DNA from 3 places in the Parabacteroides sp. AF14-59 genome. Region 1 is predicted to be linked to each of the others. Evidence: riboswitches for the same ligand, from Rfam matches in the RefSeq annotation. Region 1 holds a riboswitch; each other region holds the start of a gene.
What was found. A riboswitch is a leader RNA that binds a small molecule or an ion and turns the genes downstream of it on or off. The one in region 1 is predicted to bind cobalamin.

Region 1 (4,276 bases):
CGAAAAGCATCATCTGATTACCGGAGACACGTGAGAAACTTCCCAGCCCCCAGATTACATAAGCACGGATATCTTCTTCCACACTAAAGAATTTCAATACACCGATCACGGCATTTGCCACATAGCCGATCATCACTCCGATAATCAATAGCGTCACATTCCCTTTTACCTTCTGCGAGACATAAACAATCAGTGCCATGACAGATAAGGAACCGACTATGGCCGCAATGGATAAGGCAATCTCTCCCATAAAACCCAGCTTACTCAACGCCACGCCTCCCAGGCTTCCGCTCAGCAAGACAACGAAGGCGACTCCCATACTTGCACCGGAACTGATACCCAACACAGAAGGTCCAGCCAATGGGTTACGGAATACGGTTTGCATCTGAAGTCCGCTGATCGCTAATCCGGCTCCGGCTACTAATGCCGTCAAGGCCTGCGGAAAGCGTGACTTCCAGATAATATTCTGCCAGGTGACCGGTTCATCTCCATTGCCGCAGATGATATTCCAAACCGAATGGAAAGGAATCGAAACAGAGCCCAACACCAAATTCAAAAACAGCAACACGACGATCGAGACAAGGATCAAAAGCATCAGGATAGTGTTAGAATACTTCATCGTCCCTATTTATTTAAGTAAATCATAATAGACAGGCGTGTGATCCGGCAGTAGATTCGGGTGGAAGATATGCAATAAATCGCCCAATACAACCTCCGGCTCGGTCGGCATGCTTTCGTAAAAAGGTTTCTCCCGCATATTACAGTAGATCACTCCTTTTTCTTTGAAAGCACGGAAGTCTGCATAACGGGGATCCTGATCTTTCAGTGATTCATAAGTATATGTTCCCGGATAGCTGTTTACGATACGCCAGTAATCGGCTTCATCCGCCTGGTTATAAACCGTCTCGAAGTCGAGCGTCACACCGCCGGAACGATCGTCGTCTTTCAAAAAGTAATCAGCGCCGGCATCTTTGAAAAGTTGTGCTAGGAAGCTCTTTCCTCCTACTGCATACCAGTTGCCACCATGTATTTCGCCACTGAACACGATAGGACGTTTCTGCACTTTACCTTCGGCAGTCAGTTCTTTCAATTCGTTGTAGCGGTTCTCTATAGCAGAGAATTTCTCATTGGCTTCCTGCTCTATCCCGAGTAACAGGCCGACAAACTTAATCCATTCAGCCTGGCCCAGCGGCGTCATTTCTTTATACCCCAGATGAGGAATCAGAGGGATACCGATATCTTTCATCGTCTCGTATCCGCCACGCTTAAAGGGAGAGATCAGGATCAGGTCGGGATTGATACTCATAATCACCTCATTATCGAAATTACCTTCGATCCCGATCTTCGCCGTCTTTCCATCCTTCAGCTGATTATTGATAGTCTTATTAAACAGATGGCGCGTACTCGTGATACCTACCACCTTATCCTCCGCTCCCAACTTAATGAAATTGGAGAGTTGCAGGGAGGTCATACAAATGGCACTACGCACAGGTGTTTCGATCACCGTATAATCGGCAGGAATACCTTCCGGCTTTGTCCCACGGGGAACCAACGCATACAGGAAATGCGTGCTTTCTTCATTCTGAGGGTCATGTATATCCATCAGGACATAACCGTCGGCATAGGTCAACTGAAAACCTTCGGCATATTTAGGTGTAATCTGAACCATCCTATCCGTCGTAATCGTTTGTTGCGACGATGCATTCTCTTTTTCCTGCTGATTTCCTTTCGATGCGCATGATGTAGCCATTAACGCTAACAGGCAGCCACCGACTAAATACTTATTCATATTCTATTTGTTTTTATCCGACACAAACCGTCCAAACCCACGAGGACAATCGTTATGCAAAAAATGGCAGGTCTTCTGACTTACTTCCATCCCGAATGCCTTCCCGATCGCAAAGACCAGTGGCAAAAGGTATTATCAGGATGTTTATAAAGCTTCACAGCAGCGTGGACTGTCCGGGATTCTCACCCGGTTCCCTTTTAATCTGTCTCCATGAACAGGAGTTTTACAGAACCGACTTCGAGCGCAAAAGTAATAAGAAGTTTGCAACTTTACACTATTTTCAGCACATTTGCATCCCAAATAAAAGAACAAGAATAAAATGACTTATCCGATCAGTTTTGTATCATTAGGCCCCGGCGAACCGGAACTTATCACGGTGAAAGGTCTCCGCCAACTCCAGAAAGCAGATATCATCTACTGTCCCGCCACCCGCAACAGGCAAGGCGAAAGCATCTCGCGAGCCGCCGATATCGTACGCGCCCTGGAGATAAGCGAAACAGCCATCCGGTGTTTCATGCTTCCGATGAGTAAAGACCGCACGGAGGCCTGGAAAGCCTACGATGCCCTGTACAACGAAGCTGAAAGTAATTATGCAGAAGGAAAACAGATCGTTATCGTAGCCGAAGGCGACGCCGGTTTTTATTCTTCCATACAATATATATACGACAAATTTACAGCTGCGGGAATCGCTGTTCAGCGCATTGCCGGAATACCGGCCTTCATTGCTGCCGGAGCGCTGGCAGGCTTACATATCGTTAAGCAGGAAGAACAGATCGTCGTCATCCCTGGTACGCCTTCTGCCGACGAATTGAGTGAAAAGATAAACGCGGGATATGTAATCGTTATCATGAAACTTTCACAATGCGTGGAAGCCGTACACGAATGTATCCGCAAGCATCCGCAAACACAATTCCATTATTTTGAAAACGTAGGGACAGAAAAAGAATATTATACATCCGATAAAAAGATCATAGCAGACAAGATATACCCCTATTTCTCACTGATGATCATACAATAATCCCCTTCATATTCCGGAGGCTGAACGCTTCCGGAAATGAAAGGGATATGTACGGATACTATCTGCTCCGATTATTGTTTTGCAAAAACTATGCAGATTCTACGATGCCACGCAGGCGGTTTACATGATAACGAAGTGACTGAACAGACTCCCAGTTCTGATGACCCGACTTGCATAACTCACGTGCACTTACCAATACACCTGAAATATGGCTGCTGATCTCTTCTATTTTCTTACTCGTCTCATTATAAAGAGATTCTACCTCTTCCGGCGAATAAATAGAAGCAGACTGTGCCAGCGATTCCAGTAATTCCATCTGATAGACTCCGGCCTTGGGGATCAAGTTGCGGACGGCATAGTGATGAAGATCCTGGATTTCCTTTTGCTTGGTCGTATCCCAACCGACACTACTCGTACTTACCGAAGGATTCATCTTTGAAAACATACGGATTCCCAGACAATCAACAATTGTTCTTATCCATGATCCTGTTTCTGCTTCTCTTGAGGCTACACCCGCCAAACTAAATCTCATTGTTACCATAATCAAATCTCCTTAATTACATAAACCGAAGTTTTTAATACTGTTATACACTTTCTTTTTATCACTATAAACTTGCTGTTAGTTTCATTTTGATATTGTGACAGCGCAAAATTAGGCAAATTATCATACATCACAACCCTTTATCCATATTTTAAAATACTTTAAGACAAAACCTATCCAAATGCATTGATATTGCCAACTGAAGATTACAAATAAATCGAAAAACGCCCACTTTACTTACCAAACAGTCATTCTCACCCTTCTTTTAGTAACTTTTATCAATATAACACCAATAACATGGAGTTATCCGGCTTTAAAACCTTTCATACTATCATTTTGTTATTTAATTAAAAATAATATACTTTTGTTGCCTCTTAAACTTACATAAGCACATGAAATCGGATATAGAAATTGCAAGAGAAGTCTCCCTTCGTAAAATAAAGGAAGTAGCCACAAGTTTGGGTATTCCGCGCGAAGAAGTACAAAACTATGGTCGGTATATCGCCAAAGTGCCCCTTCACCTGATCGATGAAGAGAAAATCAAAGAACATAACCTGATCCTGGTAACAGCTATTACGCCAACCAAAGCAGGTATCGGTAAAACAACCGTATCTATCGGCCTGGCTCTGGGACTGAACAAAATCGGTAAGAAAGCAGTAGCCGCTTTACGTGAACCCTCGCTGGGGCCATGTTTCGGTATGAAAGGTGGAGCAGCCGGAGGCGGATACGCGCAGGTATTGCCGATGGAAAATATCAACTTGCATTTCACAGGCGACTTCCACGCCGTTACATCCGCTCACAATATGATTACAGCCCTGCTGGACAATTATATCTACCAGACACGCCATTCCTGCGAAGGTTTGAAAGAAATCAAATGGAAACGTGTACTCGACGTGAACGACCGCAGCCTGCGTAATATCGTATCCGG
Region 2 (4,276 bases), on a different contig from region 1:
CGAAACCGTAAAATTATAAGTTCCCTTATTCACTTTCACCGGCACTTCCACTTTCAGGGAAAAATTCTTCTTCTCATCAGGAAGGACCGAAAGCTGGCTGATCGAATATCCCCCGGACTTTACTTCATAACTCCATCCCCGAGGCATTCCCTCGACAGAGATAGTCGCGTTTTTCACTTCGTCACTCTTGTTAATGACGTCAATACTGTAATCGATCGACTCCCCCGGCGGAACCGCTATTTTTGTATAGGGAGTGTACAACATCACGCTCTTTTCAGAATCACCAGCGTGGACTTTACTACAAGGGATTATTCCCAATAACAGTACAAATAATAGGTTTAAACAGTTAATTTGCATTTTCATAATGATTTTTATAGAGTATACAAAAATGATTACTTATTAGCCGGGGGCAAATATATATACTGAGAGTATTAGATACTTTTAAAAGAATTAAAAAAAAGCTATCATAAAAGTTCCCCCCTTTCCTATCCGGTAAATCTCTGTCATGAATGCGATAACAAACGAACTTTTCCTTATACATTATATATAGACACCCCCCAAAGAAGCCATTTGTATGCTAAACAGACCGAATTATTCTGCAAATGTAACATTGAAATAAAATATTTTTGTGTAAGTTTGCGAGCGCTAAGAAAGACATTTTATACAGAAATTTAAATACAAGAGTTATGCAATCAATTGACAATTTCAATTTTGCCGGCAAAAAGGCATTTGTTAGAGTTGACTTCAACGTTCCATTGGACGAAAACTTCAACATCACAGACGACACTCGTATTCGTGCCGCTCTTCCTACACTTAAGAAGATCCTGGCAGACGGTGGCAGCGTAATCATAGGTTCTCACCTGGGCCGTCCGAAAGGCGTTACTGATAAATTTTCACTGAAACATATTTTGGGTCGTGTATCTGAATTACTGGGCGTAGAAGTTCAGTTTGCTAACGACTGTATTGGTGAAGAAGCTGGCGCTAAGGCTGCTGCTCTGCAACCGGGCGAAGCTTTATTGCTGGAAAACCTTCGTTTCTATGCAGAAGAAGAAGGCAAACCAAGAGGTTTGGCAGAAGATGCAACAGACGACGAAAAGAAAGCTGCTAAAAAAGCAGTAAAAGAAAGCCAGAAAGAATTTACAAAGAGATTGGCTTCTTATGCAGATTGCTATGTAAACGATGCATTCGGTACTGCTCACCGTGCTCATGCTTCTACAGCTCTGATTGCTGATTACTTCGATGCTGACCACAAGATGTTCGGTTACCTGATGGAAAAAGAAGTAAAAGCTGTAGAAAAAGTAATGAACGACATCGCTCGTCCGTTTACTGCTATCATGGGTGGTTCTAAAGTTTCTTCTAAGATCGAAATCATCGAAAACCTGTTGAACAAGGTAGACAATCTGATCGTAACAGGTGGTATGACTTATACTTTCACAAAGGCTATGGGCGGTAAGATCGGTAACTCTATCGTTGAAGACGATAAGTTGGATCTGGCTCTTGACCTGATGAAGAAAGCAAAAGAAAAAGGTGTAAACCTTGTATTGGCTGTCGACGCTAAGATTGCTGACGCTTTCAGCAACGACGCAAATACAAAATATGCTAATGTTAACGAAATTCCTGACGGATGGGAAGGTCTTGACATCGGTCCTAAGACTATCGAAATCTACGCTGATGTTATCAAGAAGTCTAAGACTATCCTTTGGAACGGTCCGACAGGCGTATTTGAATTCGAAAACTTCACTGACGGTTCTCGTGCAGTAGGTAACGCTATCGTTGAAGCTACTAAGAACGGTGCATTCTCTCTTGTTGGTGGTGGCGACTCTGTTGCTTGCGTTAACAAGTTCGGTATTGCAAGCGAAGTTTCTTACGTATCTACAGGTGGTGGTGCTTTACTGGAAGCTATCGAAGGCAAAGTTCTGCCGGGTATCGCTGCTGTTAAAGGCGAACCGTACAAATAATTTCAGATATTGTTTATAATATCCTAATTAAATATAAAACTCCGGTGAAGTGATTTCACCGGAGTTTCTTGTTTTATAATCACTACCTCATAATATCCCATCCGGGATATATTACGGAAGAATAACATAGCCATATATGTCTCCTTGCAATATTGAATTAATTCATATCTTTGTTATCGACAATGGTTTCCGAATCACAATTCAGTGAGGAAGATTAAAAGGGAATCCTGTGAAAATCAGGGACTATCCCCGTAGCTGTAAGTTTTATTCCTGCAAAGGAAAAATGTTGTAACCTCTGTATACCACTGGTCTCAGACCGGGAAGGTGTTACAACAGAAACAAGTCAGAAGACCTGCCATTTCAATCAGACAGAATCCAGCGCTTTCGGGTGAAAAGCAGTGGTATGAATCCTTTATAAGATCCATTTATCACTTTATCTCCGGGAATCATTGCGGAACTGCATGAACAGAAGTATTGTTTAATCTTAAATAAAAAGTATGATCAGCACGGAGATTTTTATTGTCAAGAGAGATGGTAAAAAAGAAGTATTCTCACTTGACAAAATCAAAAATGCAATAGCTAAAGCATTTTTATCAGTAGGTAGTTTCGCTACCCAGGAAGTAATAACCAATATCCTCAGCCGCATCAGTGTCAGCGAAGGGACAAGTGTGGAAGATATTCAGAACCAGGTGGAAGTTGCTTTGATGGCAGAACATTATTATGCGGTAGCAAAGTCATATATGCTATACCGGCAGAAACATCTGGAAGATCGGGAAGTTAGGGATAAACTGCGCTTTCTACTGGATTATTGTGATGCATCCAATCCGGCTACCGGAAGTAAATACGACGCTAATGCCAATGTAGAGAATAAAAATATCGCCACACTGATAGGTGAGTTACCGAAATCGAACTTTATCCGCCTGAACCGCCGCCTGCTGACAGACCGGTTGAAAGATATGTACGGAAAAGAAGTATCGGACCGTTACCTGGAACTGCTGAATCACCATTTCATTTATAAGAATGATGAAACGAACCTTGCCAACTATTGTGCCAGTATAACCATGTATCCTTGGCTGATAAGCGGTACAGCTTCCGTGGGAGGCAACTCTACAGCCCCAACCAATCTGAAATCTTTCTGTGGTGGTTTCATCAATATGGTATTCATTGTTTCAAGCATGTTGAGCGGTGCATGTGCAACTCCCGAGTTTCTGATGTATATGAATTATTTCGTCGGATTGGAGTATGGAAAAGATTATTACCGGCACGCTGATGATGTGGTAGACTCGTCCAGTAAACAACGTACAATAGACAAAATGATTACAGACTGTTTCGAACAAATAGTCTATTCCATCAACCAGCCGACCGGTGCCAGAAACTTCCAGGCTGTATTTTGGAACATTGCCTATTATGACAAATATTATTTCAACAGTCTTTTCGAGAATTTTGTATTCCCTGACGGCAACAAGCCCGACTGGGATTCGTTAAACTGGTTGCAAAAGCGGTTCATGAAATGGTTCAACAAAGAACGTACCCGCAACGTCCTGACCTTCCCGGTCGAGACTATGGCGCTCCTGTCGAAAGATGGAGATGTACTCGATAAGGAATACGGGGATTTTACGGCCGAGATGTATGCCGAAGGACATTCCTTCTTCACTTACATGAGCGATAATGCCGATTCGTTAAGCAGTTGTTGCCGTTTGCGCAACGAGATACAGGACAACGGTTTCAGTTATACGCTGGGAGCCGGAGGGGTATCTACCGGTTCTAAAAGCGTATTGACAATCAACCTGAACCGTTGTATACAACATGCTGTGAAGTCCGGTATACTTTATCCGTTCTTTCTGGAAGAGGTAATCGATCTCGTACATAAAGTCCAGTTGGCCTACAACGAGAATCTGAAACAGTTACAATCCAAAGGCATGCTCCCCCTGTTCGATGCCGGTTATATTAATATGAACCGCCAGTATCTTACGATCGGGGTGAACGGATTGGTAGAAGCTGCCCAGTTTATGGGTATCGAAATCAATGACAACCCTAAATATGAAACTTTTGTACAAGAAATACTCGGCATGGTAGAAAAATACAACAAAAAGTACCGTAATAAAGAGGTCTTGTTCAACTGCGAAATGATTCCTGCCGAAAATGTAGGAGTAAAACATGCTAAATGGGACAGAGAAGCGGGGTATCAGACATTCCGCGATTGTTATAACAGCTATTTCTATATCGTGGAAGACACGACACTCAACGTTGTCGACAAGTTCCGTATCCATGGCCGACGTTATATCGAGCATCTGACCGGTGGTTCGGCACTACACATG
Region 3 (4,276 bases), on a different contig from region 1:
ACACTCGTCAACTCGTCGATCAGCGGACCTGGAATGACAGAATGTATTTATATCCTATTTCGAATGCTGAATTATTTAAAAATACACTATTGAATCAAAATCCGGATTGGTAAAATGATAAGTTTAGGGATGTATTAAAGTCCTGTTATCAGGGTTCCTTAACATGGACTTTTTACATCCCCTTTTGAATATTGGTTAACAAATAAATTAATTAGAGATGAAAATATGCACTTTGCTTTTGGCTTTATTGCTATGTGCCTGTAGTCCTGTTTCGCGGACATTTTATATGGATAGTCTGACGGGTGATGATAGCAACACAGGAAATTCACCTTCAACCGCCTGGAAGAGTTTGAAAAAACTGAATGAACAGATGTTCGAACCGGGTGACCGTATCTTGTTCAAATCGGGTACGGAATACATAGGACAGTTTGAACCGAAAGGTAGTGGTAGTAAAGAAATGCCTGTCATTGTCAGTAGTTATGAAGAAGGCAAAAAGCCCGTTTTACATGGTAACGGGCTCAAGCAACACACAGTGTTGCTTGAAGGTCTCGAATATTGGGAGGTTAATAATCTGGAGATAACAAATAAAGGGGAAAAACCGGATCCGGGCAGAAACGGAGTGATTATTTACGCCTGGGATAAAGGAGATGTTCACCATATCCATTTAAAGAACCTGACTGTTCATGATGTGAACGGTAGTTGTATTAAGAATGAAGGAGCAGGAAACGGTATTTACTGGCATAACGGTGGAGAAGAAGTACCGACCCGTTTTGTCGATTTACTGATTGAGAACTGCCATATCTATCGTTGTCATCGAAATGGCATTACCGGAAATGGAAATTCAGGTCGTGATAAATGGTTCCCGAGTTTGAATGTCGTTATCCGGGGGAATCTGATCGAACAAGTTCCGGGGGATGGGATTGTCCCGATCGCTTGTGATGGTGCATTGGTCGAACATAATGTGGTGAGGGACAGTCCTGATCTGTTAAGGATTGAAGATGCCGCAGCCGGGATATGGCCGTGGAGTTGTGATAATACAATTATCCAGTTCAACGAAGTAAGCGGTCAGTTTGCCAAGTGGGATGCACAAGGATTCGATTCGGATTACAACTGTCGTAATACGCTTATCCAGTATAACTTCAGCCACGATAATGCCGGAGGTTTTGTGATGGTTTGTAATGAAGGTAACTCTTTGGGAGAGCCGTATAATATAGGTACAGAAAATACGATTATCCGCCACAATGTAAGTATTAATGACGGTTTGCGTCCGTATCCGACTCGTCCGGGTTGGTTCTCTCCGGTAATCCATATTTCCGGACCGGCTAAACAGACGGCTATTGAGGATAACGTAATCGTTATCATGAAAAAGCCTTCTCCCGATATAGATCGTTCAGTGCTCGTGATGGATAACTGGGGTGGTCCCTGGGCGGAGAATACGGTTTTCAAGCGGAATATCTTCTATATCATGAACGATGAACTGCAATATAAGTTTGTGACAGGTAATAGCATTAATACCAAATTTGAAGGTAACACTTATTATGGCAATTTTATCGACAGGCCTGAAGATTCTTCCGCTGTTGAAAAAGAATTAGATTTACTATCCAGCTTTCCATTCCATAAGGAGTTTCCCGAATATTTGCGGGAGAAAGTGTTGGATCGATTGAAACAAAGCACCGATCAGGCTAAAATAGAATAGTCTCTAACGAAAATAGGCATTCGTTGTGATAATCCGAAAAAACTCTCTATATTTGCGGCATGCATTGTTCCTGGCCTGTATTCGCAGGAAAGGATTAAAAGGGAATCGGGTGAAAATCCCGGACAGTCCCGCTGCTGTAAGCTTCATAACGGATAAGGCAACACTCATGCCACTGACGAAGGAGTTGACAGATAACAGTGGACAGTGGACAGTTTAACTGTCAATTGTCAACTATCAACTGTCAACTGACAAAAGTTGGGAAGGCGCCCGATCCGGAAGTAAGTCAGAAGACCTGCAAGGCATATTATTTCGACGGCTTCGAGGAAAGGCCGGAAGAGAACAAAAGGCAATTCTGCCTCTATATTCTTACTCCCGTTCATCCTGTCGTTGTCCTGGTGTATTTGTTTTTAATTATTTTGCCATAATAATTAGGAAAAGAGGCATGGATCGGTTTGCGGGATGAGCTCCGTGTCCGGTGCATGCTTTTCTTTTTAATGAATGAACAGTAAGGCTGGAATACTTGTTTATTATTGGAAAAGTATGTTTATTTGCAAACAGTAATTAATTAACAACAGGCAATATGAAAAAGGTTACAGGTTTAGTTTTGATTATTTTGATGGCATTCATAGCCGTACCGGCCAAGTCCCAGCTGAAGTTTGGGGTGAAAGGCGGTTTAAACATATCGTCCGTTCATCTGAATTCCGATATACTGAAAGCGGATAACGTGACAGGTTTCCAGATCGGTCCGATGATCGAAACAACGATTCCTCTGGTCGGAATAGGATTGGATGCAGCGATCCTTTATTCACAGAAAGGAGTAGATATGAAAGCGGAAGGATCGGCCTCTTCAACAAGTATGAAAACAGATTATCTCGATATACCGGTAAATCTGAAATGGAAATTCGGTATTCCTCTTGTCAAAGCCTATCTTTCTGCCGGTCCGTATGTCGGTTTCCGTGTAGGAGGGGATAAAATATGGGATGTTTTAGGAGATCAGATAAAAGCGAAAAACTTTAGTGCAGGCCTTAACTTCGGTGTAGGTGCGGAACTGATCAGTCATTTGCAGATCGGTGTAAATTACGGTTTGGGACTAACCGATAACTATAGTTCTGAGAAATTCGACCTGAATGCCAAGAACCGCGGATGGTCTATTACAGCTGCCATTTTGTTTTGATAACAGACATAAGATATGAAGGGCCGGGCTTTAACAGTCCGGCCTTTTTTGTTACTTTTGGCATCGTAAATGAAATATGCAGATGTCATACTACCCCTGCCGCTGGAAAATAGCTATACTTATAGCATTCCTGCGGACCTGGAGGCTGCCGTAACTCCCGGTTGCCGGGTCATTGTTCATTTCGGTAAGAAACGTTATTACACAGCGATTGTCATGGATGTGCATGAACGTAGGCCGAATACGGATTTTGAAACAAAAGAGATCTATGCCTTGCTGGATGCAAGTCCCGTGTTGCGCAGGCCGCAACTTCGTTTCTGGAAATGGATAGCCTCTTATTATTTGTGTAAACTGGGAGATGTTTATAAAGCAGCCTTACCTTCCGGGTTAAAACTGGAAAGTGAAACGGCTGTGACTTATAATGCTGATTTTGAGGCAGACGGTCCTTTGCGCCCCAATGAACAAGCAGTACTGGATGCCTTCAAAGGTGTACTCAAATTAACTGTATCGGAACTGGAGAAAAGAACCGGATTGCGTAATGTTGTACCGGTTGTGGCTTCTTTGATGGCTCGTGGAGCTGTTGAAGTCAGCGAAGAAATGAAACGAGGGTTTGTTCCGAAAATGCAGACATTTATCCGGTTGTCGCAGGAATATGCTACTGAGGAACGTTTACAGGAGGTTTTTGCCGATTTTAAGCGGGCAAAAAAACAGGAACTTTTGCTGGTTTGTTTTCTCGATTTAAGTCATGCTTTAAACCCTGCTCTGAGTAAGGAGGTTTCAAGAAAAGAATTGCTGGAGCACAGTGGCTGTTCATCTGCTATATTGGAAGGTTTGCTGAAACGAGGAGTCCTGGAGAGTTATGAGAAAGAAGTCGGACGTTTGCAAGTCCCGGTATGCCGGTTGCAGTCGCTTAGTTTGCTAAGTCCGGCACAGGAAAAAGCCTATAACGAGATACATGATACTTTTACTTCCAAAGAGGTTTGTTTGCTTCATGGAGTTACTTCGAGCGGAAAGACTGAAATCTATGTCCGTCTGATCGATGAGGTGTTGAAGATGGGCCGGCAAGTTTTGTATATGCTTCCGGAGATCGCTATAACGACCCAGATCACGGAGCGGTTGGCTAAGTTGTTCGGAGACAAGTTGCTGGTATATCATTCCAAATTTTCCGACAATGAACGTGTGGAGGTTTGGAATAAGCTGCTTCATGGGGGAGAACCGATGGTCGTACTGGGAGTACGTTCCTCTCTTTTTCTTCCGTTCAAGGACCTGGGGCTGATCATTGTGGATGAGGAACATGAGAATACCTATAAACAACAAGACCCGGCACCACGTTACCATGCCCGTAATGCTGCTATCGTATTGGCGGGGATGCACGGGGCAAAGACATTGTTGGGGTCTGCGACCCCTTC

Region 2: it holds a riboswitch for cobalamin, as region 1 does, so the genes downstream of both, nrdD (anaerobic ribonucleoside-triphosphate reductase) here and DWW23_RS07285 (ABC transporter substrate-binding protein) in region 1, are expected to answer to the same signal.
Region 3: it holds a riboswitch for cobalamin, as region 1 does, so the genes downstream of both, DWW23_RS22315 (porin family protein) here and DWW23_RS07285 (ABC transporter substrate-binding protein) in region 1, are expected to answer to the same signal.

Annotation. Positions count from the first base shown of each region.
Region 1 covers NZ_QUHH01000005.1:5,394-9,669, reverse strand. The annotation lists gene DWW23_RS07290 (iron ABC transporter permease) at 1-619, opposite strand, end outside; gene DWW23_RS07285 (ABC transporter substrate-binding protein) at 629-1,789, opposite strand; cobalamin riboswitch at 1,837-2,040, opposite strand; gene cobI (precorrin-2 C(20)-methyltransferase) at 2,109-2,807, shown strand; gene DWW23_RS07275 (hypothetical protein) at 2,896-3,348, opposite strand; gene DWW23_RS07270 (formate--tetrahydrofolate ligase) at 3,741-4,276, shown strand, end outside.
Region 2 covers NZ_QUHH01000004.1:271,040-275,315, reverse strand. The annotation lists gene DWW23_RS06960 (NEW3 domain-containing protein) at 1-363, opposite strand, end outside; gene pgk (phosphoglycerate kinase) at 687-1,958, shown strand; cobalamin riboswitch at 2,125-2,333, shown strand; gene nrdD (anaerobic ribonucleoside-triphosphate reductase) at 2,456-4,276, shown strand, end outside.
Region 3 covers NZ_QUHH01000028.1:55,159-59,434, reverse strand. The annotation lists gene DWW23_RS22325 (RagB/SusD family nutrient uptake outer membrane protein) at 1-113, shown strand, start outside; gene DWW23_RS22320 (right-handed parallel beta-helix repeat-containing protein) at 218-1,696, shown strand; cobalamin riboswitch at 1,744-2,011, shown strand; gene DWW23_RS22315 (porin family protein) at 2,277-2,870, shown strand; gene priA (primosomal protein N') at 2,940-4,276, shown strand, end outside.